DNA from 3 places in the Paenarthrobacter sp. NPDC018779 genome. Region 3 is predicted to be linked to each of the others. Evidence: riboswitches for the same ligand, from Rfam matches in the RefSeq annotation. Region 3 holds a riboswitch; each other region holds the start of a gene.
What was found. A riboswitch is a leader RNA that binds a small molecule or an ion and turns the genes downstream of it on or off. The one in region 3 is predicted to bind cyclic di-AMP.
Positions count from the first base shown of each region.

Region 1 (10,160 bases), on a different contig from region 3:
CAACGCCGCAAGGGCCACGAAGCCCAACAGCACTGGAATGGCGGGCGCGCTGCCCCCGGAAAGCACGTGGGCAGCGAGGCCGAGCGCCACAGCCACCGGCCCGGCCACCCAGCGCCACTTGTTCTGGACAGTCAATGTGTCCTGCACAGGAGTTGCGCCCATCCACACAGGCTATGCGGAGGATGGCCGCAAGGAAACAGCTATGCCAGGAGGGTGTTCACCAGCCGGGCCGCAACTTTGGCGGTGCGGGAGTCGATGTCGAACCCAGGGTTCAATTCAGCCACGTCCAGGTGCAGCAACGCGCCACTCGCGGCAACCTGCTTGCAGACTGCGCTGATCACCGGCAGGGGCACGCCATACGCAGCCGGGGCACTCACGCCGGGCGCCACCGCGGCGGGCAACACATCGAGGTCGATCGTCAGGTACAGCACGTCGATCCCGGCCAGGAAGTCGGCCACGAAGGTCTCCACTGCCTCCGGCGAGCAGTCTTCGTCCAGCAGGTATTTCACGCCGAGCCGGTCGGCGGTATCGAACAGCGTCCGCGTGTTGTTGGGTTCGGAAATACCCACGACGGCGTACTTCAGTTCCCGCCCGGCGGCGGCTTCCTCCTGGGCCATCTGGAGGAACGGGGTCCCGGAGCTGGGTGTCGGTTCGTCCCGCAGGTCGAAGTGGGCATCGAGGTTCAGCACGCCCAAACGCTTTCCGCTGCGCACGGCCTCCGAGCTGGCAACGCCCAGGTAGCTGGCAAACGCGGTCTCGTGCCCGCCGCCCAGCACCACGGTGAGGTTGCCGCCGTCGAGCAGTCCTGAAATGGCACGTCCCGCCCGCTCCTGGCCCGCTTCCAGGGCGTCGCCCTCAACAACCACGTCACCGGCGTCGAAAACGTCGCGCTCCAGATGGAAGGCCAGGGGACCCAGCGCGGCACGGATGGCGGCCGGAGCTGCGGCGGCACCCACGCGCCCTTTGTTGCGCTTCACGCCGGCATCGCTACAGAAGCCAAGCACGACGGCGGGACGCGAGGCGGCTGCGGCGGCCTCCGGAGTATGGGGAGCCACGGCCTGCCACCAGCGGCGGTGTTCGTCGCCGTCGCCATCGAAGCGGCCGGTCCACGGCGTCGGGGTGGTGTCTACGGTGAAGGCACTGGTTTCCATGCTTAAAGCACACCGGACCCGGACTGCCAAAGCCAGCAGTTCCGGGTCCGGAGTGTCTGAAACCCCGGACATCCGTCCCTCAAAAAACCGCGAGTTGGCATTTGATGACAATGCGGGAGCCTCGGACTGTCATCAAATGCCAACTCGGCGCAGCGACTTACTTGACGCCCAGCAGTTCCTCCACTGTTCCGATGCCGAAGAACAGCAGGAATGCCGCCGCAACAGCCCACATGAGGGGGTGTACTTCGCGGGCGCGGCCCTGGAAGGTGCGGATGAGGACGTAGGAGATGAAGCCTGCACCCAGGCCGTTGGCGATCGAGTACGTGAACGGCATGAGGGCGATGGTGAGGAACGCCGGGATGCCCACGCCCCAGTCCTGCCAGTCGATCTTGCCCACCTGGGAGACCATCATGAAGCCAACCACCACCAGTGCGGGGGCGACGGCTTCGAACGGGACCAGGTTGATGAGCGGCGTGAAGAACATGGCCACCAGGAACAGCACGCCGGTCACGATGGACGCCAGACCGGTCCGCGCACCCTCGCCGATGCCCGCGCCGGACTCCACGAAGATCTGGTTGGAGGAGACGGACGCGCCGCCACCAACAATCGCGCCGAGGGCGTCCACCTGGAGCACGCGGTCCACGTTGGGGATGTTGCCGTGCTTGTCCACGGTTCCGGCCTCGTTGGCCAGGCCCACCATGGTGCCCATGGCATCGAAGAAGATGCTGAGCAGGATCACGAAGGCCAGCAGGGCGGCCGCGATGAAACCAAGGTGTTCAAAGGCGCCGAAAGGGTTCGCCTTGCCGATCAAAGAAAGGTCCGGGGCGCCCCACTCGGAGAGCGTCGGTGCCACGAGGGACCAGCCGCGCGGGTTGACGTTCTTGCCGTCGAAGCTCGGGCCGATGTGGAGGGTGAATTCCAGGATCGCTGCCAGCGCGGTGGATACGACGATGCCGATGAGGATCGCGCCGCGCACCTTGCGGACCACCAGGGCGATGGTCAGGATCAATCCGACGGCAAACACCAGCGTGGGCCAGCCCATGAGCTTGCCGTCCACGCCCAAGCCGAGTGGAACGGTGGTGCCGGCGGCGTCGGGGATGCGCCGGACGAACCCGGCGTTGACCAGGCCGATCAGGGCAATGAAGAGGCCGATACCCACCACGATCGCGGTCTTGAGGGCTTCCGGCACGGCTTTGAATACGGCAGTCCGGAATCCCGTGAGGACCAGGATCAGCATGGTGAGGCCGGACAGGACCACCAGCCCCATCATGTCCGGCCACGTCAGCCCCGGGTGCGAAGCCACAGTCACGGCAACGAAGGCGTTCACTCCCAGGCCCGTGGCGACGGCGAACGGGTGCTTGGCCCACGCTCCCATGAGGATGGTCAGGATGCCCGCAACGAACGCTGTGGTGGCTGCGACGGCGGTGAAGCCCAAGGAGGCTCCGCTGGAGTCGGCTCCGGAGAGGATCAGGGGGTTCAGGACCACGATGTAGCTCATGGCAAAGAAGGTCGCGAACCCGCCACGGATTTCCCGTGAGTACGTGGAACCACGTTCGGAAATCTTGAAGTAGCGGTCTATGGCAGAACCTTGTTTAAGCATGAAGGTCTCCGGGGATCGGGTGAGTGTGCTCTCAAATCCTATGCCCGCGGCTACGGGGCGCCCGGACGATTCGCCTAGTCTGTAAGGAAGCCAACATTAGGAGAAACCGCCCCATGCGTACCATCCGCCCGCTTCTGGCCGCCGTCGTTGCCGCCCTTGCCTTCGCCTCGGCGGTACTTTTTGGTGCCGCCCCCGCGTCCGCGCACGACGTCGCCGAGTCCACCACTCCGGCCAACGGAGCCACCGTGGCGGCAGTCCCGGCGTCGGTCTCCATTACGTTCAACAACCGTCCGCTGGCCATCGGCTCCGGCGTTACGGTGACCGCGGGCGGCGAAAACTGGGCGGACGGCGCCGTCGAAATCATCGACAACCAGGCAGTCCAAAAGTTGCGCCCGGGAGCCCCGGCCGGCGAGTACACCGTGGTGTGGCGCGTGGTCAGCTCCGATTCGCACCCGATTGAAGGCACCTTCAAGTTCACGTCCACCGCGGGAAGCACGACGGCGGCAAGCGGCTCCGCGGGCGCCTCGCCGTCCGCTTCGGCCTCGGGCGCGGTGGTTCCGAGCGCGGGAACGGCAGCCCCGGGGACCGGCTCCGGCGAGTCGGCTCCGGCCGCCTCCCAGCCCTTCCCATGGAGCATTGTGGGCCTCGCTGTGGTGGCAGTGGGCCTGGTGGTTTTCCTGGCGATTACAGCCCGCAGGAAATTGGCCGCTTCCAACGAGGCCGAGGGCGATAATTCCGCGGAATGACGCGGTTTTCTACATACCTGCGAAAATCTCGAAAGGGTTACCGCGACACGCGCAAAGCCAACTCCTCGTTACTCAAATGTGACTTTGGCGTGATCATCCGTTACGGTAGTACCTGTGCCCAATCCATCTTTGGGGCACTTCCGGCCTGATTGCCTAGCTCTGCCGCAGTCCGGAATCCGTTCGCAGACAAACCTACGGCAGAGACGGGGAACCCATTTTAGGCCGCCATCGAGCGTGCCTTGGGGTGAAGTCACGAGGCTTCCGCTGAACAGCGGGGGATAGTGACCGGGTGACTCCCATCCGAATCCGACAGCTAACCTCGCAGGCATCGGGAGAGGCTTTTTCATGTCTTCACGCATTCTTCGCGGCCGTCGTAAGGCGGACATCGCACGTCCCAATCCGTTCATCTCCATCTCCAAGGCCGTTGCCAGCAACGCTTCCGGCGCTGGCCGCCAGGCAGCCGTCATTGCTGCAGCTTCCGGCCTTGTCCTGACCGGCTCCATTGCCGCCCACGCTGCCGAGACCCCCGCACAGGCTCCGGTCCAACGCGACTCCAGCCCGGCGACCGTTGCCGAAACCGTTGCGGAGACCCCCAACAAGGTAGTCACCGCAGCTGCAACGGCCACCATCAACTTCGAGCGCCCCGCGGTTTCCTCCGTCGCGGCTCCCGTTATCGAGAAGCCGGCTCCGGTGGCTGCGGCTCCGGCCAAGAAGGCGACCACTGCGACCACCACCGCCAAGGCTACTGTTGCAGCTACCGCGGCTGCCCCCGCCGCCGCGGCCCCTGCAGCAGCAGCACCCGCTGGCAGCGTCAACGCAGCCATGGTTGCCTCTGCTTACGCCCAGATCGGCATCATGCAGGACTGCACCGCCATGGTGGAGCGCGCACTCGGCTCGGCAGGCATCCCCGTGGGTGACCTCGCTCCGATGCAGTTCCTGAACTACGGCAAGGTAGTCAGCGATCCCCAGCCCGGCGACATGATCGTCCAGTCCGGCCACGTTGCCATCTACATCGGCAACGGCCAGGCCATCAGCGGTGGCATCAACGGCAACCAGACCGGCATCCACCCGATCAGCTGGCTGACCGCAACCGGCCCCATCACGTACGTACGCGCTGGCGCCTAAGCTTCACGCTTAAACACCAAGGCCGGCACCTGGGAGAGATTATTCTCCGGGTGCCGGCCTTCGGCTGTTAAGGGCTTGCTGGGTACTCAGGATCCCTGGCATTTGGCTGCTCGCAGCATTTGGCTGATCGCGGCAGCGGACATGCCGGTTGGTCAGGCGGCCGAGGTGCCCGTTTCCAGATGCAGCACTGTGCCGGCGCTTCAGGCGATCGCGACGCCCGGTCCGGCCGGGAGCGCCACCTTCGACGAGATCGCCTGTCCCACGGCCTTTGCCTGGCGGAGCACTTCCTTGGGGGTGGGGGTGATGAGTTCTCCGACGCCAACAAGGTGCATCCCGACCGCCCGCATGGCGGCCACGAGGTTCTGCCCGATCGCGATGCCGAGTTCGGCCAACATCCGGCGCAAGTGGCTTTGGGCGCAACGCGTCACCACAATGTGGTCCGCCAGAAGGATGCCGCTGGCCGTGTGCACGGCCCACTGGCGGGGTGTTGACTCAAAGGGTGCTGGGCCGAAGGGTGTTGGGTCGAAGGGTGCGAGTCCAGCCGTCGCCAGGCCGGGGCCGCCAACGCCGGGAGCCGAGAGGTCAGCCACGGCCCGCTGGCCAAGTTGCAGGCCCTGGTTGGCTCCCAGGAAGTCCAGGCGCACGGCTTTGGTAGTGCTCCGCACATCGAGCTGATGGCTGGCTGCGTAGTTCCGCAAGTGCCGGAGGATCTGGTTTCGTTCCACCATGGCCGCGGGGTCGCCAGCATCGCAGCGCTGCAGCATTCCCGTGTGGACTGAGGGACCGGATGTGGACAGGGATCCAAACCCGTCCACCACGATTGAGCCGACGCCGTAGCGGCTGAGCTCGCTGGCCACGGCAAGGCCGGAAAGCCCGGCTCCAATCACCACGGTGGTGGTGCGCTCTGTGCCGGAATCAGGCGTGAGTGACACTGCTTGGCTCCTCCTTGACGTGTGTGCCCGAAGGCATCGCGTTGTTTCGCGTCCAAGCTCCCCCAGCGTCCGCAAACAAATGGCCGGGTGTGTCCTGGAACACGCTTGCCGGCCATTCGGTGACTCGAACACTACAGAACTTTTGGGGCCGTGGATAGCCTCAATGGCAGCGTGTTTTTACTTGTTCATCAGGAGTCCAACAAGGACACCGGAAACCGAGCCCGGACCGTTATGCGGCGGGCGAAAAGTCGCCTTGATTCGGCCTTGGCAACCGAGAATAGTGGGCAGTGGAAGGGGATGCCCTGAACTTCTCCTTCCCCGGATATTCGTACCAGGCCGGGCGTGTCACCTTGCGGGGTGAAACCTCTGGCAGAATGACCGGAACAAAAGCAGCAGGTGGAGAGGCGGGCCCCATGGACCAGCACGGCAGTCACGTTGAAGAACCCCGGAGCGGCGACGGAGAAGCCGTTGCCCCTGGTGGAATCGTCGTCGGAGTAGACGGCTCGGAACACGGTCAATGCGCTCTGGTGTGGGCCGCCCGCGAGGCTGAACGCCGCCAACTTCCCCTTCATATCGTCACGGCCTACTCGGTGCCGATTTTCGCGGCCTCCGGCCTGGACGGCGGTTACGCAACCGTGGACGATTCCGTCATCCGCGAGGGCGCGGAAGCAATCGTCAAGCAGGCCATGGAAAAGGTGGCCGGCTATGACCTGGACGTGGACGCCTCCGTGGAAAACGGCGATGCCGCCGGCGTGCTGCTGGACCTCTCAGCCGAGGCCGCTTTGCTGGTGTTCGGAAGCCGGGGCCGGGGAGGTTTCGTTGGCCGGCTCCTGGGTTCGGTGAGCAGCGCGCTCCCGGCCCACGCAAAATGCCCCACGGTTACGGTGCCGTTGTACTGCGCCGACCGCCTCGGGGAGAGCACCGAGGACCGCCACATCAAGGCCGAGCACGCCAAAGCCGGTCCGCGCACGGTGGAGAACGTGGTGGTGGTAGGCGTCGATGGTTCCGAGCAGGCCCGCATCGCAGTTTTGGAAGCTGCCGAGCAGGCAGAACGGATGGGAGCCAAGCTCCGGGTCATTTGCGCCGTCCCGCAATACAGCGGCTCCCTCGCGTGGGTGCCCGCGCCGCTGGACAGGGACGCCCTGTTCGCGGACATCAAGGTGCAATTGGACGCCGGCGTCGCATGGCTGCGCAGCCACTTCCCCAAACTGACCGTGGAAACGGATCTGACCGATGGCTCGCCTGTGGATGTCCTGGTGGAAGCGAGCAGGGGTGTTGAGCTTGTGGTGCTGGGTACCCGGGGCCGCGGCGGCTTTGCCGGGATGCTCCTTGGCTCCACGTCCGACGGCGTCCTGCACCACGCCAAGGGCCCCGTGTTGGTGGTCCCGGACCGGGAGGACCCGCGGCTCGCCGACCGGGCCAACTTCGGTCCCATGCTCGGGGCTGCATAGGGCAACGGCTCCGGTCGATGGACGGCCAGGATCCCGGCGCACGGGCAAAGGAACCAAGGGCACAAGAGCCGCCGCAGGATGCTGACGGCTCCGGGTTCATCCTGCCGCTGGAGGAGATCCGGGCAGGCATGCTGACGCAGGTTGGCGGTAAGGCTGCCAACCTCGGTGAACTGACGGCGGCCGGGCTGCCGGTGCCACCGGGCTTCTGCCTCACGACGGCGGCCTACCGCCATTCGCTGGCGTCCGCCGGAATGGAGGAGGTCTTCGATGCCATGGAGGCCACGGCTTCCAACCCGGACCCCGCGGGCGCTCGCGCCACGGGTGGCCCGGAACCTACCGCTTCGGGCGGTGCCCCGACGGACGCGACGCCGGTGCGCAACGGCTCCCCAGCCGGCCCTGACCCCGCCCACCTCAACTCACTCGCGGCCCGTGCCCGGTCTTTGGTCCTCGACGCCGGGATTCCGCCGGAAGTCGCCAGGCAGGTACGGGCCGCGTACCTCGCCTTGGGTACCGACGTTCCGGTCGCTGTCCGGTCCTCGGCAACTGCCGAAGATCTCGCTTTCGCGAGCTTCGCCGGCCAACAGGACACGTTCCTGAACGTCGTGGGCGTGGACTCCGTCCTGGACGCCGTCAGCAAATGCTGGGCCTCCCTCTGGACGGACAGGGCAGTGAGCTATCGGTCCACCAACGGGATCGACCATTCCACGGTGGCCTTGGCCGTAGTGGTCCAGGAGATGGTCCAGTCAGCCACCGCAGGGGTGATGTTTACCGCGAATCCGGTGACCGGCCGCCGTCGGGAAGCCGTGATCGATGCCAGTCCCGGACTCGGCGAGGCCGTGGTGTCCGGGGCTGTGAACCCGGACCAATACGTGGTGGACATCCAAAGCGGCCGCATCCTGAAGTGCACGCTCGGTGACAGGCAGGTAGAAATCCGCTCCGTGGCCGGGGGCGGCACGGAAAGGGTGGAGCAGGAGACCTCCGAGGCGCCCCCGGAACCTTGCCTCAGCGATGGGCAAGTCAAGGCGTTGGCGGCGCTCGGCCAGCGGGTCGAGGAGCACTACGACGTGCCGCAGGACACCGAATGGGCCATCGACCAGGCAGGCAAGCTCTGGCTCACCCAGGCACGGCCCATCACCACCCTGTATCCGCAAACCACGCGGAAACCGGACATTCCCGGAGAACACGCCTTCCTCAACTTCAGCCTGGCCCAGGGACTCACCCGTCCGTTGACGCCCATGGGACTGGCTGGGATCCGCCTCATCGCGTCCTGCGTGGCAGGCAAAGCACGCTTCACCGTGCCTCATCCGCGTTCGGGGCCTTCGCCGTACTACGAAGCAGGGCAGCGGATCTTCTTCGACGTCACCTCCGTACTTCGCAGCAGGGTAGGACGGCTGATCGTGCCCAGGGTCTTCGACATCATGGAAGCCCGCTCGGCTGCCCTGATCCGTGGACTCGGCGATGATCCCCGGTTCACCGTCACCAACAACACGCCGTTCAAGCTCATCCGGCACGTGGCACCCGTTGCCGCCGCGTACCGGGTGCCGGAGACGATTTTCCGGGCGCTCTTCCGGCCGGCGGCGGCAATGCGGCGCGTGGACAGGATCGACCAGGAGCTTCAGGAATCGTTGGAGGCACCGGAAGCGGCAACAAGCCGACAGCGCCTGCATCACGTAGAGGAAATCCTGGGACAAAGAATCTTCGCCACCGTGCCACAGGTCCTGCCGCTCCCAGCCGTGGGCTTTGCCATGCTGGCTCTGGTGCGCAAACTCCTGGGACCGGACGTGTCCTATGACGAACTTCAAACCGTGATCCGTGGCCTGCCCAACAATGTCACCACCGAGATGGACCTGGAACTGTGGAACCTGGCATCGAAGATCGGCCAGGACCCGGAAGCCAAGGAGTTCTTCGTCTCCCGGACGGCGGCTGAGCTCAGAGAGGCGTATCAGGACGGCACGCTTCCGCCACGGTCCCAGTCCGGCATGGACAGGTTCCTGGCCGCCTACGGACACCGCGCCGTCGCGGAAATCGACCTCGGCATGCCGCGCTGGTCCGAGGATCCCACCCACATCCTTGGCGTGGTGGCCAACTACCTCCGCCTGGAGCCAGGGGTCGGAGACCCCGCCCGGCAATTTGAGGATGCCGCCCGGGCGGCCGAAGAACAAGTATCGCGGCTGGTGGCGCGGGCGCGTGCCAAGAGCCCGGTGCACGCCGCGGTGGTTCGCGCAGCCCTGGACCGGACACGGCGCTTCGCAGGCATGCGGGAACTTCCCAAGTACAACCTGGTGCTCGGCCTCGCCGCAGCCCGGGAACAGTTATTGCTGGTGGGCGGGGACTTGGCCGAGGCCGGGTTGTTGGACGACGCCCTGGACATCTTCTTCCTGGATTTCAATGACGTGGAGACCGCCCTTGCCGGGACCGGACTCCAGCACGTGGTCGCCGGGCGCCGGGAGGCCTACGAGCTTGAGCTGCGGCGCAGGCATATTCCCCGCGTCCTGCTGTCCGACGGAACGGAGCCGGAGGCTGCCAGTGTCCTCGCCACTGCTCCGGGTGCGCCAGGGTCACTCACCGGAAGCCCAGCTTCCGCAGGCATCGTCACGGCCCCTGCGAGGGTGATCATGGATCCCGTCGGAGCGCACCTGGAGCCCGGGGAAATCCTGGTGGCACCCTCCACGGACCCAGGTTGGACTCCCTTGTTCCTCACCGCAGGCGGGCTGGTCATGGAAATGGGTGGCCCCAATTCGCACGGCGCCGTGGTGGCCCGCGAGTACGGCATCCCGGCCGTGGTGGGTGTTCCCGATGCCACGGCGAAGCTCGTCACGGGACAAACCATCACTGTGGACGGTGCCGCGGGGACGATCATCCCCGCCGAGGGCTAGGCGTGCTGGTGCGACTCGTGTTCTGAATGGCTCACGGGTTCCAGCTGGAACGTGCAGTGCTCGGTATCGAAGTGCCGTCCCAGGCAGGAGCCCAACTGGTCCAGGATGCTGTCCGCCCCACTGGCATTCAGGACCTCGTCCTCCACCACCACATGCGCCGAGAAAACGGGTACGCCGGAGGTGATGGTCCAAATGTGGATGTCGTGTGCTTCCACCACGCCATCCACGGCAAGGATGTGTTCACGGATCATGTTGACGTCCACGCCCTTGGGAGTTGCT
Region 1 covers NZ_JBIRZS010000012.1:110,182-120,341, forward strand. Annotated here, with positions in the region: gene ACH488_RS13855 (hypothetical protein) at 1-162, opposite strand, end outside; gene hutG (formimidoylglutamase) at 201-1,151, opposite strand; gene ACH488_RS13865 (NCS2 family permease) at 1,309-2,751, opposite strand; gene ACH488_RS13870 (copper resistance protein CopC) at 2,865-3,497, shown strand; cyclic di-AMP (ydaO/yuaA leader) riboswitch at 3,648-3,839, shown strand; gene ACH488_RS13875 (NlpC/P60 family protein) at 3,843-4,622, shown strand; gene ACH488_RS13880 (FAD-binding protein) at 4,823-5,554, opposite strand; gene ACH488_RS13885 (universal stress protein) at 5,968-7,005, shown strand; gene ACH488_RS13890 (PEP/pyruvate-binding domain-containing protein) at 7,023-9,881, shown strand; gene ACH488_RS13895 (cation diffusion facilitator family transporter) at 9,878-10,160, opposite strand, start outside.
Region 1: another riboswitch for cyclic di-AMP. It lies ahead of ACH488_RS13875 (NlpC/P60 family protein); the one in region 3 lies ahead of ACH488_RS07035 (M23 family metallopeptidase).

Region 2 (10,160 bases), on a different contig from region 3:
TCGCCATGGTGGAGAGGCTCGCCGCCAACGCCCGCGCGCTGGCCGACGGGCTCTCTGCACTGCCCGGAGCCGAAGTGCTCAACGACGTCGTCTTCACGCAAGTGTCCGTCAGTTTCGGCAGCGACGAGCGTACGCGCCGTGTGACGCAACGGCTCATGGCCGAAGGCGCCGTGTGGATGTCCGGTTCGTCCTGGCAGGGACGGGACATCGTACGGATCTCCGTCAGCAACTGGGCTACGGACCCCGATGACGTTGCGACGTCCGTCGAGGCGGTCCGGCGGGCCATGGAGCTGGAACCGGAAGCGTAGGGCCCGTCAAACCCCGAATCCGCGCACCCGTTTCCGCCTGGCGCGTCACTTGTTGGTTGGTGGCGCACCCGTTTCCGCCTGGCGCGTCACTTGTTGGTTGGTGGCGCACCCGTTTCCGCCTGGCGCGCCCGCGACTACGGGAGCGATCGGCGGCAAGGGGTGCGATGGCTTGGCGTTAGCCGCGGGCCTCCTGCAGGTACTTCACGAGTCCGGTCATTTGCTCCGCGCTCCAAGGCAGGTCCGCGCTGATTGACTGGCTGTTTTCCTGCCACGCGGCCCTGGCAGCAACCTTGGTGTCCTCGGTCGAATGGAACATGGACCCGATGCTGTCCCAGTTCCGGACCCACGCTTGGACTGCCGGATCGGACACGGGTGTCTCCGCCGCCACGAAAGCGAGGCCCTCCTGCACCAGACCGGCCCACTGTTCCTTGGCAGCCTCGATCTTTTCGGCACCCAGTTCGTTGCGCTTCCCGGCAAGTTGTTCCCGCTGTTCCGGGGTGAAGTGGTTCTCAAACACTGTGATCATCTCCAACGTGGTCATGAATTGTTCTGTGGTGGGCATGACGGGTCCGTCCATCCGGGCCAGCAGCTCGCCCAAACGGTCCTCGAGCAAGCGGACCTGGCGGGCGTGCTGCTGAACGTGGTCCAACTGCTGTTGCAGGAGCCCGCGAAGGGAAGGCACGTCATCCGAGGATCCCAATGCGTCAGCAATCGAAGCCAAGGGGAGCCCCAGCATTTGCAGTGCCTTGATCCGGTAGAGCCGCCGGACGTCGTCTTCGCCGTAACGCCGATGCCCAGCCGATGTCCGTTCATTCGCGGACAGCAGCCCGATCTGGTCGTAGTGATGGAGTGTTCGAACGCTGACACCGCACGCTGCGGCCAGTTCACCGATGCTCCACGGACCGTTGCCCCTTGTTCCCGTCATGGGAACCACGCTAAATCCTCACGTAACGTCAGGTGCAAGCTCGTTGCTGCGCGCCCGTTTCCGCCGTGCGCCGCAGTTGTTCGTTGGTGGCGCATCCGTTTCCGCGCAGCGCACCCCGGATTATGGGTGTGTGCGGCGGTAAGGGTAGCGCCGGGTGCAAGCTCGTTGGCAGCGCGCCCGTTTCCGCCGTGCGCCGCAGTTGTTCGTTGGTGGCGCGTCCGTTTCCGCCGTGCGCACTCCGGATTACGGGTGCGAAGGGCGGTAAGGGTAGCGCCGGGTGCGGAGAGCTACGGCTATCCGGGCAACTCGTACACCGTGGTCCCGCCGATGGTGGTCGCCTGGTAGTTTGCGGCAACCCACGCTGCGATTTCACTGGAAGCATCCGAACCACCGTTGCCTTGCATGAGCCGTCCACCCATGAAGTAGTGGATCTTGCCGTCCGCCACGAGCTGCTGGAACTGCGCCAGCGTTGGCGAGGGATCGGTACCGTTGAACCCGCCCACCGCCATCACCGGCAGCCCAGTGGCCAGTTGGTACCCGGCGGCGTTGTTGGAACCCACGACGGCGGCCGCCCAGGTGTAGTCGCTGGCGTCGGCTTTCAGGGCGCTCACCAACTCGGACGAGGGCGTCGTGGCGCTAAGCAGCCCACCCATGCCGCCGCCCTGACCGCCACCACCAGCGAAGCCCTGGCCACCGGCACCCTGCTGTGCTGAACCCTGTCCGGTTCCCTGCCCCGTGCCCTGCTGCGAGGTCGGCCTGCGCAGACCCTGTGGTGTCGCATTCCTGCCGAAGCCCGGTCCAAACCCGGCGGTAGTGGCCGGCCCTGCACTCACGATCGCCCCTGTGTGGGGTTCAGCGGCCGTCGCTACCGAGTAGGCCAGCGGGCCGGCGAGCGATACCACGACGGCGAGTCCCGCCGTCGTGCGCGTCAACGCCGGAGTCCAGCGGCCGCTGAGTGCCACGGCGACAGCCAGCAGCACGGCCCCCACCAGGACAACCCAGCGCAACCACGGAAGGAACGTCGGGGTGCGGCCAAGGAGGCTGAAGGCCGTAGCGCCCGCGGCGAACACCGCAGCGCCAAGCAAGAGCGCCACGGGAAGCTGGGAGCGGCGTTGCCACAACAACACGCCACCAAGGCCCACCAGGCCTGCGATCCCCGGAGCCAGCGCCACAGAGTAGTAGGGGTGGATGATGCCCTGCATGTAGCTGAACACCAGTCCGGTCACCAGCAGCCAGGAAACCCACACCATGACCGAGGCGCGGACGGAATCGGTCCGTGGAGCACGCCGTCCGAGCCAGAGCAACGCGCCGCCGAGGATCAAGGCCGAGGGGATCAACCACGCGATCTGGCCGCCGAACTCCGTGCCGAACATGCGCAGCAGTCCCGGCGTACCCCACCCGTTGCCGTCGCCGCCCACACTGCCGGTCTCGTCACCGTTGAGCCGGCCCAAGCCGTTGTAGCCGAAGGTCAGCTCAAGGATCGAGTTGTTCTGGGAACCGCCGATGTAGGGTCGCAGATTAGCGGGGACAAGCTCGACGGCGGCAATCCACCACCCTGCGGCCGCCACCATGGCGCCTCCAGCGGCCAGGAGATGGAGCAGGCGTCGGACGGGCTTGGGCCGGGCGGAGACGAGGTAGGCGAGCGCGAAGCCAGGAACCACCAGGAAAACCTGGAGTTGCTTGGCGAGGAAGCCGAAACCGAGGAACACGCCAGCCCAGACCAGCCAGCGCAGCTTGTTCGCCTGGATGGACCGGACCACGGCGTAGCCTGCGGCGGTCATGAGCAGCACCAGCAACGCGTCCGGGTTGTTGAACCGGAACATGAGGGTGGCCACGGGAGTGAGAGCCAGGACAGCCGCGGCGAGCAGGCCCGCGTAGTGTGCTTCGCGAAGCTTGCCGGTGGCAGGTAGGGCCGCCCGGCGGATGGCGAGGTAGAGGATCCAAGCCGTGGCCACGCCCATCAGGGCCTGGGGGACCAGGATGCTCCACGAACTCAAGCCGAACAAACGAACGGACAGGCCGGTAATCCAGAGGGCTGCTGGCGGTTTGTCCACGGTGATGGAGTTCGCCGCGTCCGAGGAGCCAAAGAACCATGCGATCCAGTCCTGGGAACCTGCCTGGGCCGCGGCGGAGTAGAACGCGTTGGCCCAGCCGGACGCACCCAGCCCCCAGATGTAGAGGATTGCGGTTCCCAGGAGGACGGCACCCAGCTCGAGGCGGTTCCTAAGGAGCCCCGTGGTCTTGGCGGCAGCGCCCTTGGCCCAGCGTGTTCCTCGCCTGCGGAATGCCGAGCGACGGCTTGCGCTCGCCGCCGGATCCTGGCGGGCGTCCATGCGTGGCTTGAAGTACGTTGTCACGGTCAGTTCACCAGCTTGTAGACGGTGGCGCTGCCCACGGTTTGCGCTTCATAGTTGGCTGCTACCCATGCGGCCACTTCGGAGTGGCCGCCCCGGCCGCCACCGCCCGTGCCGCCGCCCATGCCGCCGCCGGAGATGAAGTAACTGATCTGGCCCTTGTCCACCATGTCCTGAAACTGGGCCAGGGTGGGGTACGGGTCGCCGCCGTTCCAGCCACCCAAAGCGATGACGCTGGTGTTCGTGGCGAGTTCCAGGTCTGCCGCCTGGGTTGCTCCGGAGACGATCGCCGACCACTTGGTGGTGGTGGATTTCAGCAAGGCTGTCAGTTCGGCGTTGGCTGTGCTGCCGCCCCCGGCTCCGAAGCCCCCGGCTCCGGGGAAGCCGCCTGCGGCCGCATCCTGTGCACCGTTCGTTGCGTCGGGAACTGCTGCGTCGGGAACCGTTCCGTCGGGAAGCGTGCTGCCCGAGGGTGCTTCGCCAAGACCGGTAGCCCCGCCCAGCCCGTTTTGGGCGCTGCCGAAGTCGCGGTTCCGGCCGTCGCTTCCGGTCCTCGCGCCGAAGCCGCCGCTGGCCGCACCGGCAGGTCCCGACGTCGGAATGGAACCCGAATGCGGGGTCCCGGCGGTGGCAACGGTCCAAGCCCCGGTACCCAGGCCGCCGGCCAGAAGGGACACCACCACGACGGCGGCCGCGGGCAGGCGTCGTAGCGTGCCCTTGAGCGCGGAGGCACCGAGTCGGTCCACCCGGAGCAGCAGGGCTACCGCCGCGAGGACGCCGAGGACCACAACGAGGATGCGGAGCCAGGGCAGCCACGTCGCATCCCGTCCCAGCAGCACGGCCGACCAAAGAGCGCTGCCCAGCACCACAACGGCAAGGATGATCCGCGCGGCCCAGGAGTCGCGGCCGCGCCACAGCTCGACGCAGCCAATGCCGATCAGCGCAGCGATGGCCGGTGCAAGCGCCACGGCGTAGTAGGGGTGGACGATGCCGCTCATGAAGCTGAAGATTCCAGCCGTGACCACCAACCAGCCGCCCCACATCAGGAGGGCAGCCCTGCTCCGGGAAGTGCGGACTTCGCGGCGGGTGAACCACAGTCCGGCCACCAGGAGGATGAGGGCCGCCGGGAGCAACCAGGAAACTTCGCCGCCGAAGCTTGTGCCGAACATGCGGCCCAGGCCGGCTGCGCCACCGAATCCGGCATTGCCGCCCATGCCTCCGCCGCCGCCGGGTATGCCGCCACCGGCTCCGCCTTCGCCAGATCCGGTGATACGGCCCAGGCCGTTGTAGCCGAACGTGAGTTCAAGGAAGCTGTTGCCCTCGGACCCTGCCATGTAGGGCCGTGCCGAGGCGGGGGTCAGCTGGAAGATCGCGATGTACGTCCCGGCAACAGCCACGATTCCCGCTGCGGCTGCAAGGAGGTGCAGGATCCTGTTGCGGAGCGTGGTGGGAGCTGCCCACAGATACGCGAGCGCCAGTCCGGGAACAATCAGGAAGCCTTGGAGCATCTTGCTCAGGAAGGCCAACCCAACCACGGCACCCGCCGCGGCAAGCCACTTCCAGCCCGCCTTCTCGATGGCCCGCGTTGTCAGGTAGGCGGCCAGCACCAGGCACAGCGTGAGCATGGCGTCCGGGTTGTTGAACCTGAACATCAGTGCTGCCACCGGGGTCAGAGCCAGCGCGCCACCGGCGATGAGGCCCGCCGCGGGTCCCGCCACCCGCTTGATCGCCAGGTACAAAAGCCCGACGGCGGCCACTCCCATGAGTGCCTCCGGGACCAGCATGCTGGTGGGGGAGAAGCCGAAGACCCTGCCCACGAGCGCGGGAATCCAGAGGGAAGCCGGTGGCTTGTCCACGGTGATGGCGTTGCCGGCGTCGAGCGAGCCGAAGAACAAGGCCGTCCAGTCCTTGGCGCCGGCCTGGATGGCGGCGGCGTAGAAGGAATTGCCGTAGCCCGTGGCCGCGAGGTTCCAGAGGTAGAGGAAGGCAGTAGCCACCAGGAGCCCGGCGGCTGAGGGGCGGACCCAGCGAGCCTGCCGGCCGAACGCCAGGCGCTGCAACCGTGATTTGGTCTGCTGGGTGGCCACAGGTTCCGCTGCGGCGGCCGTGCCTGGTTGGAGGGCGGTGATCACTTTGCTGCCACCTCCGTGGCCTGGTCGGGCGTCGCTGCTTGCGTAGGGCGGCGGAACACCCACAACCGGAACAGCAGGAACCGGGCCACCGTTGCGGTGAGGTTCGCCCCAACCACGGTTGCCACCTCAACCCAGCGGTCCGGCGTCGTGCTTCCATGCACCAGGGCGAGCGCACCGGAGGTGAGCGCCAAGCCGATGCCGAACACGATCAGCCCTTCGAAGTGGTGCCGTGCGTGGTTGCCGCCGTGGATGCCGAACGTGAAGCGGCGGTTGGCGGCGGTGTTTGCCACGGCGGTGATGATGAGCGCCAGGAAGTTGGCGAGCTGCGGGTCCATGAAACCGCGGCAGAACAGGAAGATCACCAGGTAGGCCACGGTGGACACGGCACCGATGAATCCGAAGCGCACAAGTTGCCCGAACAGGCTGGTGCGCGGCGTGGCCTCGGAGGTCCGTGAGGAAGCGGGGAGTGGTCCGCGGGCCAGGGCGGCACGAAGTTCGGGAACGGGGATGCGGCCGGTGACCAGGTCGCGCGTCAGGCGCGCCATTCCGCGGAGGTCGGCCAGTGCGGTACGTACGATGTCGACGCTTGAGTTGGGATCGTCGGTCCAGTCCACGGGGACTTCATGGACGCGGAGTCCGCAGCGTTCGGCGAGGACCAGCAGTTCGGTGTCGAAGAACCAGGCGTTGTCCAGCGTGTGGGGGAGGATCTGGTGGGCTACGTCCGCGCGGATGGCCTTGAAGCCGCACTGCGCGTCGGAGAACCGTGCACCCATGACGGTGTGCAGGAGGACGTTGTAGCTGCGGGACACGAATTCGCGCTTCGGTCCACGGACTACCCGGGAGTTGCGGGAAAGCCGGGTGCCGATGGCCAAGTCCGAGTGCCCGGAGATCAGCGGGGCCAGCAGTGGGGCCAGGGCGGCGAGGTCGGTGGAGAGATCCACGTCCATGTAGGCCAGCACGGGGGAAGGCGACGCGAGCCAGACCTGACGGAGGGCGTTGCCCCTGCCCTTTTCCTCGAAGCGCATGACGGCAATTTCGGGGAGTTCGCGGGCCAGTCGCTCGGCGATCTTCAGGGTGTTGTCCGTGCTTGCATTGTCCGCCACCGTGATGCGGAAGGAATGCGGGAAAGTGTCCACGAGGTGTCCGTGCAGGCGGCGCAGGCATTCCTCCAGGTCCGTTTCCTCGTTGTGGACGGGAACGGTGACGTCCAGGACGGGAACTGTGGTCCGGGTGTCCACGCGAGAGCGCCGCATCTGCCGGTGGGGCAAGGCAGGAGCGGCGGAGTGCCCCGCATGGGCGGGGTTCGGCAGCGCACTGGTGGCTGGATCTATGAGCGTCATGCATCCAGAGTGGAGCCGCCGATTGTGAGGGCTTTAGGCGGAAGCTGTGACGGGACTGTGTAACTTGGTTGGACGGAAACGTCGCCCGCGCGGCGGCCAGTGGAACGCGAACACCTTGGCGTGGGGACGCGAAAAGCCGCCCCCGGTCCCGCCGTGCGCATCAGTTGGGGTTGCTGCGAACGGCGGGAACAGGAGCGGCTATCGGGAAGCCTCCGGGCTTAGTACCAGTTGTTGGCCAAGTGGAAGGCAAGGGCGGCGGACGGCGAACCGTAGCGTTCCTTGATGTAGTTCAGGCCCCACTTGATCTGGGTCTGGTAGTTGGTCTGCCAGTCAGCGCCTGCCGTAGCCATCTTGGAAGCAGGGAGGGACTGGACAATGCCGTAAGCGCCACTGGAAGCATTGGTGGCAGTGGTCCGCCAGTTGGATTCCTTTTCCCACAGCGTGTTGAGGGCGGTCATTTCGCCCGGGCCCCAGCCGTAGTTGGCCAGGATGCTGGCGGCATAGGCCTTGGCTGCTGCGGGGTCGTCGATTGCCTTGGGGGCAGCTGCGGCGGCTGCAGCTGCTGCTGCCGCCTTGTCAGCGGCGGCCTTTGCTGCGGCGTCGGCGGCGGCTTTCTCAGCTGCGGCCTGTGCAGCGGCAGCCTGGTCGGCTGCGGCCTTCTCTGCGGCAGCCTTGTCTGCAGCTGCCTTGTCGGCGGCGGCCTTCTCAGCTGCTGCCTTTGCGGCCGCGGCCTGGTCCGCTGCGGCCTTGGCCGACGCTGCACGATCAGCGGCAGCCTTTTCCGCAGCTGCGTCTGAAGCAGCATTGGCCTTCGGGTCAGACTGTACGGCGGCTTGGGTCTGTGCGGCCTGGCTCAGTTCCGGCAGGTTGAACGCGGCGTTGGCGGCTTGTCCCAGCGAAGCGACGCCGAGTGCGGCGGCAACAACACCTGCTACGACCGACATGCGGTGGCCGGCCTTGCCCTGGCGCGCGGCGTTCTTCAGAACGGCCTGCGACTTGGTCAGGGGAGCATCGTTTTCGTCGCGATGACGCGCGGAATGGCGCGTCTGATCCTTGAATTCAGACATGTGTGATTACCTCTCAGCGCCTGCGGAGTTAGCTGTCGGGTTCGGATGAGGTCATCCGGCCGCGCGCGTAGCTGCGGCTTCACCCCAAGGGCCGGCGCAATGCCTGGCCCGGAGACTCTGGGTCCCCCGTCTCTGCCTCGATGAGAACGGAACTCCGGGAAGTGGCAGAGCTCGGCGCATCCCGGGTGCGGGCCTCTTGGGGCGACCCACCCTTTCGACGGTACAGGAGGATTTCGCTTAAGTCACATTTAGGTAACAGAGATCACGACGCCGGTGCGTCGCCTTGCCGGTTTCGTTACACCCGTTCGCTACTCACCGAGGGGAGGCGCAAGGCGAACTCCGTGCGCCCCGGTTTTGAGGTGACTTCGACGCTGCCACCGTGCGCTCCAACGATGGATTCGACGATTGAGAGTCCCAGCCCGGAGGTCCCTTCGGAGCCCGACCGTGCAGCGTCAGCCCGGGCAAAACGGGAGAAGATGCGGCCTTGGAAATCCGCGGGAATGCCGGGTCCATTGTCCGTCACGGTGACCACTGCACTCCCGTCCGCGCTCAGCATCACGCCGGTGACCACAGTGGTGCCAGGATCGGTGTGCTTGCGTGCGTTGGACAGCAGGTTGGCGAGCACCTGATGAAGTTGAGTGCCATCGCCACGGACCGTAATGGGCTCATCCGGAAGCTTGAGCTGCCACACGTGGTCCGGGGCCATGACTTTCTCGTCCGTCACGGTTTCGATGACCAACTGCGTCAGGTCCACGTCCGTGACCTTCAAGGGCTGCCCTTCGTCCAAACGGGCCAGGAGCAGCAAATCCTCCACCAGCGTGCTCATCCGCTCCGATTGGCTCTGGACGCGCGCCAGCGACTTGCGGCCATCCTCGGTGAAATTCTCGGTCATCCGCAGCATCTCGGTGTAACCCCGGATGGCTGTAAGGGGCGTACGGAGCTCGTGGGAGGCGTCGGCAACGAATTGCCGTACCTTGGTTTCACTTTCCTGCCTGGCTTCGAGGGCGCTGGCAACGTTGTTCAGCATTTGGTTGAGGGCGTAGCCCACGCTGCCTACTTCGGTGCCAGGGTGGGAGGCCGACGGGGGTACGCGCACCGCAAGCGCTACCTCGCCGGCGTCGAGAGGCAGGCGGGAAACCTTGGTGGCCACCTCGGACAGTTGCTCCAGCGGCCGCATGGTCCGCCGGATGATGACCGTGCCGGCCAGCCCGATCAGTACCAGACCGCCCAGCGATACGAACACCATGGTCCAGACGAGGGACGCTTCGGTGCTCTGCTTGTCAGCCAGCGGCAGGCCTGTCACGATCACGTCCCCGTAGGGCATCTTGACCGCCACCAGCCGGTAGTCGCCGTTGGAGAGCGAACGGTCCACGGGTCGGTTGTCCAAGGGGAGGTCCAAGAGGACCTGGTTGTCTTCGGCGGAGAGGGCCGCACGGTTTCCTGAAGCGTCAATGAGCCCGGCGCTACTGACGGTTGACCCGCTGATCCGCGCATTCAGGGTTCCGGCGCCCTGCCCACGGGCTTCGAGGGGGTCCGGCCGGCCGTTCGGGAAGCTGGAGGGTGGCCTGCCGAAATCAGTTGCGCGGCTGGACGCCTGCTCCAATTGCTTGTCCAACTGACGGTTGAACACCATGTCCATGGACGCATAGCTGACTACGCCCACCGCCCCGCAGATGGCAACGAGCAGTGCCATGGCTACGAGCACCAGGCGGGTCCGCAAATGCCAGGTGGATGGGTCCAGCCAACTCCGCTGCGTCTTCCTGGCGACCCCTGAGAGTGTGGTCAAGGCTTAGTCCGCGGGCTTGATGACGTAGCCTGCGCCACGCACGGTGTGGATCATGGGCGGGTGGTTGGCCTCGATCTTCTTGCGCAGGTAGGAGATGTAGAGTTCCACGATGTTCGCCTGCCCGCCGAAGTCGTAGTCCCACACGCGGTCGAGGATCTGGGCCTTGCTGACCACACGTTTGGGGTTCTCCATGAGGTAGCGCAGGAGCTCGAACTGGGTTGCCGTGAGGGCGATGTCCTCGCCGGCCC
Region 2 covers NZ_JBIRZS010000006.1:163,145-173,304, forward strand. Annotated here, with positions in the region: gene ACH488_RS09625 (pyridoxal phosphate-dependent decarboxylase family protein) at 1-308, shown strand, start outside; gene ACH488_RS09630 (MerR family transcriptional regulator) at 484-1,233, opposite strand; gene ACH488_RS09635 (ArnT family glycosyltransferase) at 1,527-3,590, opposite strand; gene ACH488_RS09640 (ArnT family glycosyltransferase) at 3,593-5,719, opposite strand; gene ACH488_RS09645 (glycosyltransferase) at 5,716-7,059, opposite strand; gene ACH488_RS09650 (hypothetical protein) at 7,278-8,126, opposite strand; cyclic di-AMP (ydaO/yuaA leader) riboswitch at 8,130-8,313, opposite strand; gene ACH488_RS09655 (ATP-binding protein) at 8,422-9,912, opposite strand; gene ACH488_RS09660 (response regulator transcription factor) at 9,916-10,160, opposite strand, start outside.
Region 2: another riboswitch for cyclic di-AMP. It lies ahead of ACH488_RS09650 (hypothetical protein); the one in region 3 lies ahead of ACH488_RS07035 (M23 family metallopeptidase).

Region 3 (10,160 bases):
CGCAGGGTTGCCAGGGGTTGCTCCCGGACGGCGAACAGCAGATCGTTGGACAGCCGGAGGGTTTCCGCAATGGCACCCATGGCCGCATTGCGACGCAGCGCCGCGCTGGTGTGCCCGAGCTCCGGAACCGGGGGTGTCAGGGTGAAGTCATCAACAATGGCCCCGCCCCGTAACGCAATGCCCACGCTGTGCGGCAATTCCACGTGGCCGGCGTCCAGGGGGACCAGTAGTCCGCGGGCCAGGAGCCAGTCGATGGGCCCGGTGTCGGCACTCTCGTGGGTGACCGAAGCGCGCCTTTGCGCTTGGGGTACGGCACCCATGGCCCAACTCCCGAACTTGTCCAGGAGCCCGGTGGTCCGTTCCGGCGCGCTGGCCAGGATGTCGCGGACGCCGTCGGGGGTCGACGTCCAGCGCTGCAGGGAGAGGGCTGCGTCCATGGGGGTGCTGGCCGGATGGATACCGAGGCCGCTGTGGTGGAGTTCGCCCACCAGTTGGACCACCCGCTGGGCGAAGGCGGGTTGGAGTCGGACCAACTCCGTATAACTGCGCCCCAGCCCGGCGGGGTAGATCCCTATGACATCCTTCAGGCTGCCCACGGGAAGGTAGAACTTCTGCCGCGAACTTGCGGGAGGATGGGTAGCCGGCGGCGCTTCGGCCCGGTGGATCAAAGCCAGCTCCTGCAGTTTGGCCAGGATGGGTTCCAAGGCAGAGAGCGTGGACCCGGCAATGGCCTTCTTCAATCCTGCCGCCGAAACGCTGTGGCCCGTATCCGTGTTGGTACACAGGTGCAGGGTTTCCAGGACCTGCATCTCGGGTTTGGTGAGGCGTTCCAGGGCCCGCTGCACACTGACCCGCGCACTGGCCCGCGCTGCCAAGGCCGCGAAGTCGGGGGCCATGGGCGAGATCAGGTCCGGTCGCGCGGCAAACAAAGCCCGCAGCGAGGCGTCGCTGCGCGTTTCAAGTTCCTTGCTGAGCGCGCGAATGAGGGACATCACTTCAAATTTACCGTTGCGGGGCCCGCTCTGCGCGCTTGGCCTGTGTTTTGCCACGCAAAGCGGGCCCCGCAACTGCAGGTCAGCTAGTGGCGGCGGCGCTGGCGGACGGCGTCCACCACGGGAACAACGGCCAGGATGAAGGCCAAGGGCAGCCCATACAGCGCCGTCGACGTGATCCACACGGGTGCAACTCCGCCGTTGAAGGCGATGGCCATGACAGCCGCGACAGCGGCCAGGGAAATAATGGCAACGATCGCGGCGGCAATCGTCAGGGGGCGGCGGTAACCCGTGGAAGTCATGCCTCAACGCTAGCTGTTTGGCGCCGGCCGCCGCTACGCGGGACGGTACGAAGCGGGATTAGGGTGCCCGGCAGGATAACCTTGAAGGAACAGACCCACACGGAGCGGGCTGTCACCCTCGATCCCGCAGGACCCTGTGGATGCGGTGGCGGCCCGACGTGTTTCCCCGCAAGAACGAAGAAGGTTGATTACGTGCCCACCGGCAAGGTCAAGTGGTATGACAAGGAAAAGGGCTTCGGATTCCTCGCGGCCGAAGACGGCCAGGAAGTTTTCCTGCCCAAGACGTCCCTGCCCGCAGGGGTCACCGAGCTGAAGGCCGGTACGCGCGTGGAGTTCGGCGTTGCCGACGGCCGCCGCGGCGCCCAGGCGCTGGGCTTGCGCGTCTTGGACAAAACCCCCTCAATCGCCAAGGCCAAGCGCATGAACGCCCGCGACCTGGCACCGCTGGTCCAGGACCTGGTCACCGTCCTGGACAATCTGTCCGGTACGTTGTCCTCGGGTAAGTATCCGGAAGGCAACAAGGCCAAGGCGATCGGAATGGCGCTGCGCAAGGTTGCCGACGAGCTGGAAGCCTAGGAACGCCATGACATCGGAATCCGCACGGGATATAGAGGCCGGGGAAGGCACGCAGGAAACCCCTGCCCTCCCCGTTGCCGAGGCTCCTGCAAACGGGGACGCTCCTGCCAGCAGGGATGTTCCCGGGCGGAAGCCCGCTGAAACCAAGGCCGCGGCCCCCAAGCCGCGCGCCGGCGTTCCCGTATGGCGCACCGGCAAGCCGGACTCCTACCTGGCTGCCGCCGTCGACGTCGCCCGCCAGGCCGTGGAAGGCATTGCCAGCCGTGGGGAAGTAGGTGCGCACCTCGGAGCCAAATCGGAAGGCGACCGGGTAGTGACCCACCTCTTCGAATCGAAGCTGGCAGGTTACGGCGGCTGGCAGTGGTATGCGGTGGTCACCCGCAACTCCCGGTCCAAGATCGTCACGGTCAGCGAGCTGGGGCTCCTGCCGTCCGAGGACTCCATCCTCGCGCCGGAATGGGTGCCGTGGGCCAAACGGGTGCGGCCGGAGGACGAGACGCCGTTGGTTGAAGAGACCGAGGAAGACGTCACCGAGGAAACGGTCAAAGCGGCCGAGGACGATGCCCAGGGCGATGGCGACGCGGATGACGATTCGGGAGAAACCGGGGACGCCGTCGACGACGCGGACCACTCCGGGCAATACGACTAGCAACAACTGAAGACACACAAAGGCGCCTGCCGGAAGAACCATTCCGGCAGGCGCCTTTCAGTGTTTCCGGCCCTGCGGCCGCTGATGGTGTTTACTTCTTCAGTTCACCAACCACGTAGTCGATGCTGGCGAGCAGTGCCGAAACGTCGTCCGGTTCGATGGCCACGAACGTGGCGATCCGGAGCTGGTTGCGGCCCAGCTTGCGGTAGGGCTCGGTGTCCACCACACCATTGGCCCGCAGCACCTTGGCAATGGCCGCCGCGTCGATCGAATCGTCGAAGTCGATGGTGGCGATCACGTTGGAGCGTTCCTCGGCGTTGGCCACGAACGGCGTGGCGTATTCGGAGGCCTCAGCCCAGGAGTACACGCGGCTGGCGGAGTCCGCCGTGCGCTTGCTGGCGAAGTCCAGGCCACCGTTGCTGTTGAGCCACTGCACCTGGGCGTCCAGCGTGACCAACGTGGACAACGACGGCGTGTTGTAGGTCTGGTTCAGCTTGGAGTTGTCGATCGCCGTCTGCAGGTCCAGGAAGTCGGGGATCCAGCGGCCGCTGGCCTTCACCCGGGCAGCGCGCTCCAGCGCAGCGGGGGAGAAGAGGCCCAGCCACAGACCGCCGTCGGAAGCGAAGTTCTTCTGCGGGGCGAAGTAGTAGACGTCCGATTCCGCGACGTCCACGTCCAAGCCGCCGGCAGCGGAGGTTGCGTCCACCAGGACCAGCGAGCCCTCATCGGCGCCTTCGACGCGCTTGACCGGAGCCGCGACGCCGGTGGACGTCTCGTTCTGTGGCCACGCATAGACGTCCACGCCTGCCTCGGCCTGCGGCGACGGACGGGTGCCCGGCTCGGACTTGATGATGGAGGAGGCGTCCAGGAAGGGAGCCTTGTTGGTGGCCGCCGCGAACTTGGAGCCGAACTCGCCGAAGGAGAGGTGCTGGGCCTTGTTCTCCACCAGGCCGAACGCCGCGACATCCCAGAACGCCGTGGAGCCGCCGACGCCGAGAACAACTTCGTAGCCCTCCGGGGCGCGGAAGAAAGTGCTGAGGCCTTCCCGGACGGACCCCACGAGGTTCTTCACCGGTGCCTGGCGGTGGGACGTGCCAAGGATGGTGGTGGCCGCGGCGGACAGGGCTTCGACCTGCTCCGGGCGGACCTTGGACGGTCCTGCGCCGAAGCGTCCGTCCTTGGGCAGCAGGTCGGCGGGAATGGTGATGCTGTTGTCGCTCACGGGTGGCTCCAATGGGTATCGGTCAAAGATGGGTCGTGGCAGGTGGCATCAACTGCTCCTTCGACACCCCAATTCTGCCTGACGTGGCGCGCGGGCAGGAACCTGCGGTTGTCATAGTCCGCCACGTGGAACGGTGCCGTCCGGGTGCGCAGGAAGGCGAAGGGGGATTATTCAGAGTAATTCCAAATAAGCTAAGCTGGAGGAGGCGTCATGGGGCGGCGCCACGGGACCGGCCGCCTCGTCTGGACGCGGTACGGTGGACACTACGCGAGAACTGCGTTCGAGGAGAGCTGAGCTGGATGACGGATCTGATCGATACCACTGAGATGTATCTTCGGACCATTTTGGAGCTTGAAGAAGAGAACATCGTTGCTCTTCGGGCCCGCATTGCCGAGCGCCTGCGCCATTCCGGTCCCACTGTTTCCCAGACCATCGGCCGCATGGAGCGCGATGGCCTGGTGGTCGTTTCCAATGACCGCCATCTGGAGTTGACCGAGATTGGCCGGAAGCGGGCCACCGAGGTGATGCGCAAGCACCGCCTGGCCGAGCGCCTCCTGGCCGATGTGATCGGCCTGGACTGGGCCTATGTCCACGACGAGGCCTGCCGCTGGGAGCACGTGATGAGTGAGCGGGTTGAACGCCGGCTGTACGAGTTGCTTGAGCACCCCACCGAGTCACCCTATGGAAACCCGATCCCGGGCCTGGAAGCACTCGGTGGGCGGACCAGCCAGATCTCCTTGAAGGGCGACGTCAACCTCATCCAGGCCATGGACGGCTACGCCACGGACTCACGGGTTGTGGTGAGCAGGTTGGCCGAACCCATCCAGGTTGAGCCCGAGCTCCTGACTCAACTCGATGAAGGCGGGATCCGTCCGGGCGCGGCAGTTTCGTTGGCGCGGGTAGGGGAGTACATCTCCGTCCGCGTCCCCGGCATCGAGGGCGCCCTGGAACTGCCCCCCGAAGTTGCTGCCCACGTCTTCGTGGCGGTTGGCTGAACGTAGGACTTTCGAGGCACCTCTCCCGAAAAGGATGGGTGCCTCACTTGTGTCCCCGGCCGGAGTGTCTGATCTCACTACCAGAGTCGGGTGGAACGGCGTGACCTGCAGTTTCCGCCGAAAGGTGCTAAGGGCCCGCCCCTGAAAGCGGCGCCGCCGGAAGATAACGAATTTATTACCGAAGGCTTTAATCCCCTATAGTTATCTACTAGCGCCGATACCAAAGCGTTACCTGATCTGGAGCCGAGCTCTGCCAGCAGATCAGGGGTGTTATCCACTACTGGCAGAGGCGGGGGAACCACAATCGGCTGCCTGAAGAAGCAGCCTTGGGGTGAAGTCCGCAGCAGCAGTGCCTACTTACGCAATTTCCTCCGGGATACCTGTGTGCCGTATGCGCTGCGTGCGGGCCGGGTCTTTGCACTCTCTGATCCGAATCCGACAGCTAACTTCGCAGGCTTTCAAGAGAGGAACAGAGTTTGACATCGCAGAACGTCAGGGGCCGCCGACGCGCGTCCGGCCCCGCTGCTGAGCTGCGGCCAGCCCGCGTCGTAACGGAGATCCGGCCCCGCGACACCCAGCGTCAGGTGCGCCGCCGTAAGAGCCCGTTGCGCCAGGTTGCCGATTTCGCCGCAGCCAGTGGCGTAGGGCAGAAAGCCGGAGTGGCTCTTGCCGCCACCGGCCTTGCCCTCACTGTCGGTCTGCCGGCCACAAGCCCCGTCATGGCCACCTCCGAGTCGGGCCAAACAGAAGCTGCCCTGGCCGTCTCCGGTGGCAGCCAGCCTGAGGTTTCCGCGGAAGCGTCGGCCAAAATCGACTTCAGCCGCGCGGCGGTGGCCACCAAGGCCGATCCCGACGGCAAGCTCAAGCAGCTGCTCAGCGCCCAGTCCGTCGGCAGCATCCAGGCCAGTTCCTCCAAAGGAACCCTTGGCAGCCCGCTGGACACGCTGACCACCGCTTCTCCGTTCGGATACCGGGTCAGCCCGCTGACCGGCGGCACCGGCGACTTCCACCGCGGCCAGGACTTCGTTGCGCAGTGCGGAACCCAGGTCCACGCTGCAGCAGCCGGCAAGGTCACGTTCGCAGGGTGGCACGAGTACGGCGGAGGCAACCGCGTTGTAGTGGATCACGGCAACGGCCTTGAAACCACGTACAACCACCTGTCGTCGTTCAACGTGAAGGTTGGCCAGACTGTCAACCGCGGTGACGTGGTTGCCCTGAGCGGCACCACGGGCGCCTCCACGGGCTGCCACCTGCACTTCGAGGTCCAGGTCAACGGCGAAGTCGTGGACCCCATGGGCTGGCTCTAAGCAAAGTCGATGGTCGTCTCTCGCATTCGCGACACACCCCGTGACCTGAATGTGACATTCGTGTTCAACTGTTGTACCGTCTAAAGCGCATCGGCTTTTTAGGGGGCCGATGCACTTGAGTGGATTGCCTAGCTCTGCCACCACTCAAGGTCCGTTCGCAAAATTCGTCTGGCAGGGGCGGGGGAACCACTTTTGGTCTTCGAGAGAAGGCCTTGGGGTTAAGTCACAAAGCTTCCCGAAGCGCGTGGCCGGATGACTCCCATCCGAATCCGACAGCTCACCTCGCAGGCATTGGGAGAGGCTACCTACGTGTCATCACGCACTACCCCTGCGCGCCACCGCGCCGAGACGGTTCACCCGTTGAACACTCTTTCGAAGGCTGTTTCAGCGAATGCCGGAACCGTTGGCCGCCAGGCCGCAGTTCTTGCCGCAGCCTCCGGCCTCGTCCTCAGCGTCGGCCTTCCGGCCCAGGCAGCGGACACCGATGTTTCCAAGGCCGAGACGAGCACGCAGCAGCTCCTCACCACCGAGGTTGTCACCGCAGAGCCGACGGCCACTGTTTCCTTCGAGAGCCCCGTCGTGGCCACCAAGGAAGCCCCGAAGGTCCAGCGCGCGTCGCAGACCACCCAGCGCTCCCAGACAGCTGGCAACCAGACCACTGGCAGCCAGGCCGCCGGCTCGCTCACCGCACAGTCTTCCGACGCCAAGGAAACGGCCTCCAGCGCCGCAGCTTCCGGCCTCGCCGCGATCGCCTACACGGGCATCGGCCACCCCTACGTTTGGGGCGGCACCACCCCCAACGGCTGGGACTGCTCCGGCTTCACCCAGTGGGTTTACGCCCAGGCCGGCATCAGCATTCCCCGCGTCAACGCCTGGACTGCCATGAAGGCCACCAGCACGCCGCAGCCGGGTGACCTGGTCATGCAGAACGGCGGCGCACACGTTGGCATCTACGTCGGCAACGGCATGATGATCAGCGCTCTCAACCCGAGCCAGGGAACCTTGCTCCACTCGGTGGCTTCCACCGGCACGTCTTCATTCTTCACCCTCCGCTAAAACCCCGTTCGGGGTACGCCAGCATGCCCCCCAAGTGCTGGCTTGCCCGCAAACCGTGCGTGCCCCAACCGCGTGCGGAAACGAAAAGAGATTAAAAATGACCAGTGCACACAAGGTTGCACGGCACCGAGCTGAGGCCCCCAAGACCAGCTCCCTTGCCGTGATCGCGAAGGCTGTCAGTGACAACGCCGGTGGCGTCGGCCGCCAGGCAGTTGTGATCGCTGCCGCTTCAGGACTGGTCTTGACCAGTGGCGTTGCTGCGAATGCCGCCGACACCAACGTCCAGCGTGAGTCCACGGCCACCACGGCCCTTGATGTCCAGGCAGTCACGCAGTCCACCATCGCTGCCGATTCCACTGTGGCCATCTCCTACGAGAGCCCGGTGGTCACCACGGTGGAGGCTCCGGCTCCCGTAGTTGAGAAGCCCGCAGCGAAAACCGGCTCCGGCTCCACTGCTACTGCTGGCGCCAGTGCCACCGTAGCCGTCAGCAACCCGGCCCCGGCCGCCAAGGCTCCGGCAGCGTCCAGCGGCCTCGGTGCTGCCATCGCCGCGGCAGCCTACGCCCAGCTCGGCGTGACCCAGGACTGCACCATGCTGGTGACCAACTCGCTGGCCGCCGTGGGCATCAACTTCCACGACTGGCCCGCCGGCTACCTCTCCCTCGGCCGCACCGTCAGCGCCGCCGAAGCGCAGCCGGGCGACCTCGCGTACTACGCCAACGGTGGTTACGGTGGAATGGCGCACATCGCCGTGTACGTCGGTAACGGCATGGCAGTGCACGGTGGATGGAACGGATCCACCACCGCACTCTTCAGCGTGAACGTCGGCTCCGGCCCGGTCTTCATCCGCGTGAACGGCTGATACAGCTTCTTTGAACGCCCCGCAGGATTTCCTGCGGGGCGTTCAGCTTTTAGGCCCTCGTGGAGGGCCAGGCAAGGTGTCCCGCACATGAACATTCGCCGACACCGCCCGGGAACCGGTCCGAAAATTCGTTGATACGGCATATAAGTGCTTACCCTTATGGTGTCGATCCACAGCCCGTACATGCAGAGGGCAGCCGGCCCTCGTGCCCCTGACGGGTGCGGCCGTGAAGAGGTACGTGCATGCGCACACTCGTTCTGAATGCTGGATATGAACCGCTGGCGGTAGTAACCTTCCGCCGGGCGCTGGTCCTTGTGCTGACTGGGAAAGCTAGCGTAGTGGCCGAAGGCGGCGAACCTGTCGTCGGGCCACAGGAGATTCTGGGACGTCCGTCCGTGATTCTTCTCAACCGCTACATCCGTCCCCGGTACAACAGGATCACCGCTGTGAGCCGCCGCGGGGTGCTCCGCCGCGACGGCCACCGCTGCGCCTATTGCGGCAAGACAGCGCACACCATAGACCACGTCCACCCCAAATCCAGGGGCGGCGCGGATTCCTGGGAAAACCTGGTTGCGGCGTGCTTGAAATGCAATAACGCCAAGAGCAACCAGACGCTCGCCGAGATGGGCTGGAAACTTCGGTTCACGCCCGGCGCGCCCACGGGAACCATGTGGCAGATCAAAGAACTCGAGAAACCTGCGCCGGACTGGGACCCGTTCCTCTTGCCGGAATCCGCTGCCTGATCGATTTCTGTTGTGCTCCTGCCCGGCGGGTAATCTGTGCGGATGGAGTTCAACGCCGTGATCCTGGCGGGTGGCAGGGCCACCCGCCTCGGTGGCGTGCCCAAGCCGGAGTTGAAGTACGACGGCGCGAGCCTCCTTACGCACGCCCTGGACGCGGTCCGGGGTGCTTCGCGGACGGTGGTGGTGGGGCCGCGGCAGGAAGGCCTTCCGGAAGGAGTCCTGTCCGCGCGCGAAGAGCCCGCCTATGCCGGACCGGCCGCGGCGATTGCTGTGGGGCTTGCGGCCCTTGAGGCTGCTGATCCGGCTCCGTGGACCTTGGTACTGGCGTGCGACATGCCGCATGCCTCACGGGGAGTGGCGGCCATCCTTGAGGAAGTTGAGAAGCATCAAGGCACCGAGGGAGCCATGGCAGTGTCTTCCGACGGCCGGCAACAGCCTCTTCTTGGTATCTACAGCACACAGGCCCTGGAACGCGAAGTCGGTGCAGCCCAGTCGTTAACGAACGCGTCTGTCTTCAAGCTGCTTGCTAGGCTGAACGTGCTGGCTGTTGCCGTTCCCGATGGCTCCACGGACGATGTGGATACGTGGGAGGATGCAGCGGCCCTGGGCATTGACAACGACTTGGAGGCGGACGTGAAAAGCCAGGACGAGACACTCGAGGAATGGTGCCGCACGCTGCTGCAGGCGTTTGAGCTTGAGGGCGTTGACGTGGACGTCAACGAGATCCTTGCTGTCGCCGGCGTGGCCGCGCACTCGGTGGTGCGTCCCGCGGCGCCCTTGACCACGTTTATCGCGGGGTACGCGGCCGGAATGGCACGCGGCATCGGCCAGGCCAACGACGACGCCGCCATGGCCGCCGCCCTGGACCTTGCCCGCCAAGTAGCCAAGCAGTATGCGGAGCCCGGGGCCGAAACCGAATGACGGAGGCCCCCGAACAGGGCCACCATGCGGCGCATACCTGGTACGAAGCCAGGCAGCGTGCGTTCGACGTCGCCACTCCCATCCCCGCAAGCCCTGTTCCGTTGCGCGCGGCGTTGGGGCGGACCCTTGCCCAGGACGTGCTTGCCCTGCAGGACATGCCGCACTACGCGTCGTCGGCCATGGATGGTTGGGCCGTGAACGGCAGCGGTCCGTGGATCCTCAACGAACCCGGGCAGCGGCTGGCCCCACACCAGGCCAGCCCGATCGTCACCGGTGGGCTGATTCCACCCGGTGCCAAAGCGGTTCTCCGCAGCGAAAGCGGCATCATCACCACGGACGACGACGGCCTGCCGGTTTTGGCGCTCGGCGGCACCGCGAAGCCGGGGGAGCCGCGCAACGGTCAACACATCCGCAAGGCGGCAGAGGAAGCTGCTGAGGGCGAGGTCCTGCTGAAGAAGGCAACGGTGCTGAACCCAGCGCACCTGGCCGTCGCGGCCCTGGCCGGCCTGGACGAACTGCCCGTCCTGGGCAAACC
Region 3 covers NZ_JBIRZS010000004.1:162,062-172,221, reverse strand. Annotated here, with positions in the region: gene ACH488_RS07065 (helicase-associated domain-containing protein) at 1-992, opposite strand, end outside; gene ACH488_RS07060 (hypothetical protein) at 1,079-1,294, opposite strand; gene ACH488_RS07055 (cold-shock protein) at 1,487-1,870, shown strand; gene ACH488_RS07050 (DUF3027 domain-containing protein) at 1,878-2,519, shown strand; gene serC (phosphoserine transaminase) at 2,611-3,741, opposite strand; gene ACH488_RS07040 (metal-dependent transcriptional regulator) at 4,041-4,736, shown strand; cyclic di-AMP (ydaO/yuaA leader) riboswitch at 4,968-5,208, shown strand; gene ACH488_RS07035 (M23 family metallopeptidase) at 5,213-6,043, shown strand; cyclic di-AMP (ydaO/yuaA leader) riboswitch at 6,183-6,348, shown strand; gene ACH488_RS07030 (C40 family peptidase) at 6,353-7,099, shown strand; gene ACH488_RS07025 (NlpC/P60 family protein) at 7,197-7,961, shown strand; gene ACH488_RS07020 (HNH endonuclease) at 8,204-8,704, shown strand; gene ACH488_RS07015 (NTP transferase domain-containing protein) at 8,747-9,625, shown strand; partial or broken gene ACH488_RS07010 (molybdopterin molybdenumtransferase MoeA) at 9,622-10,071, shown strand.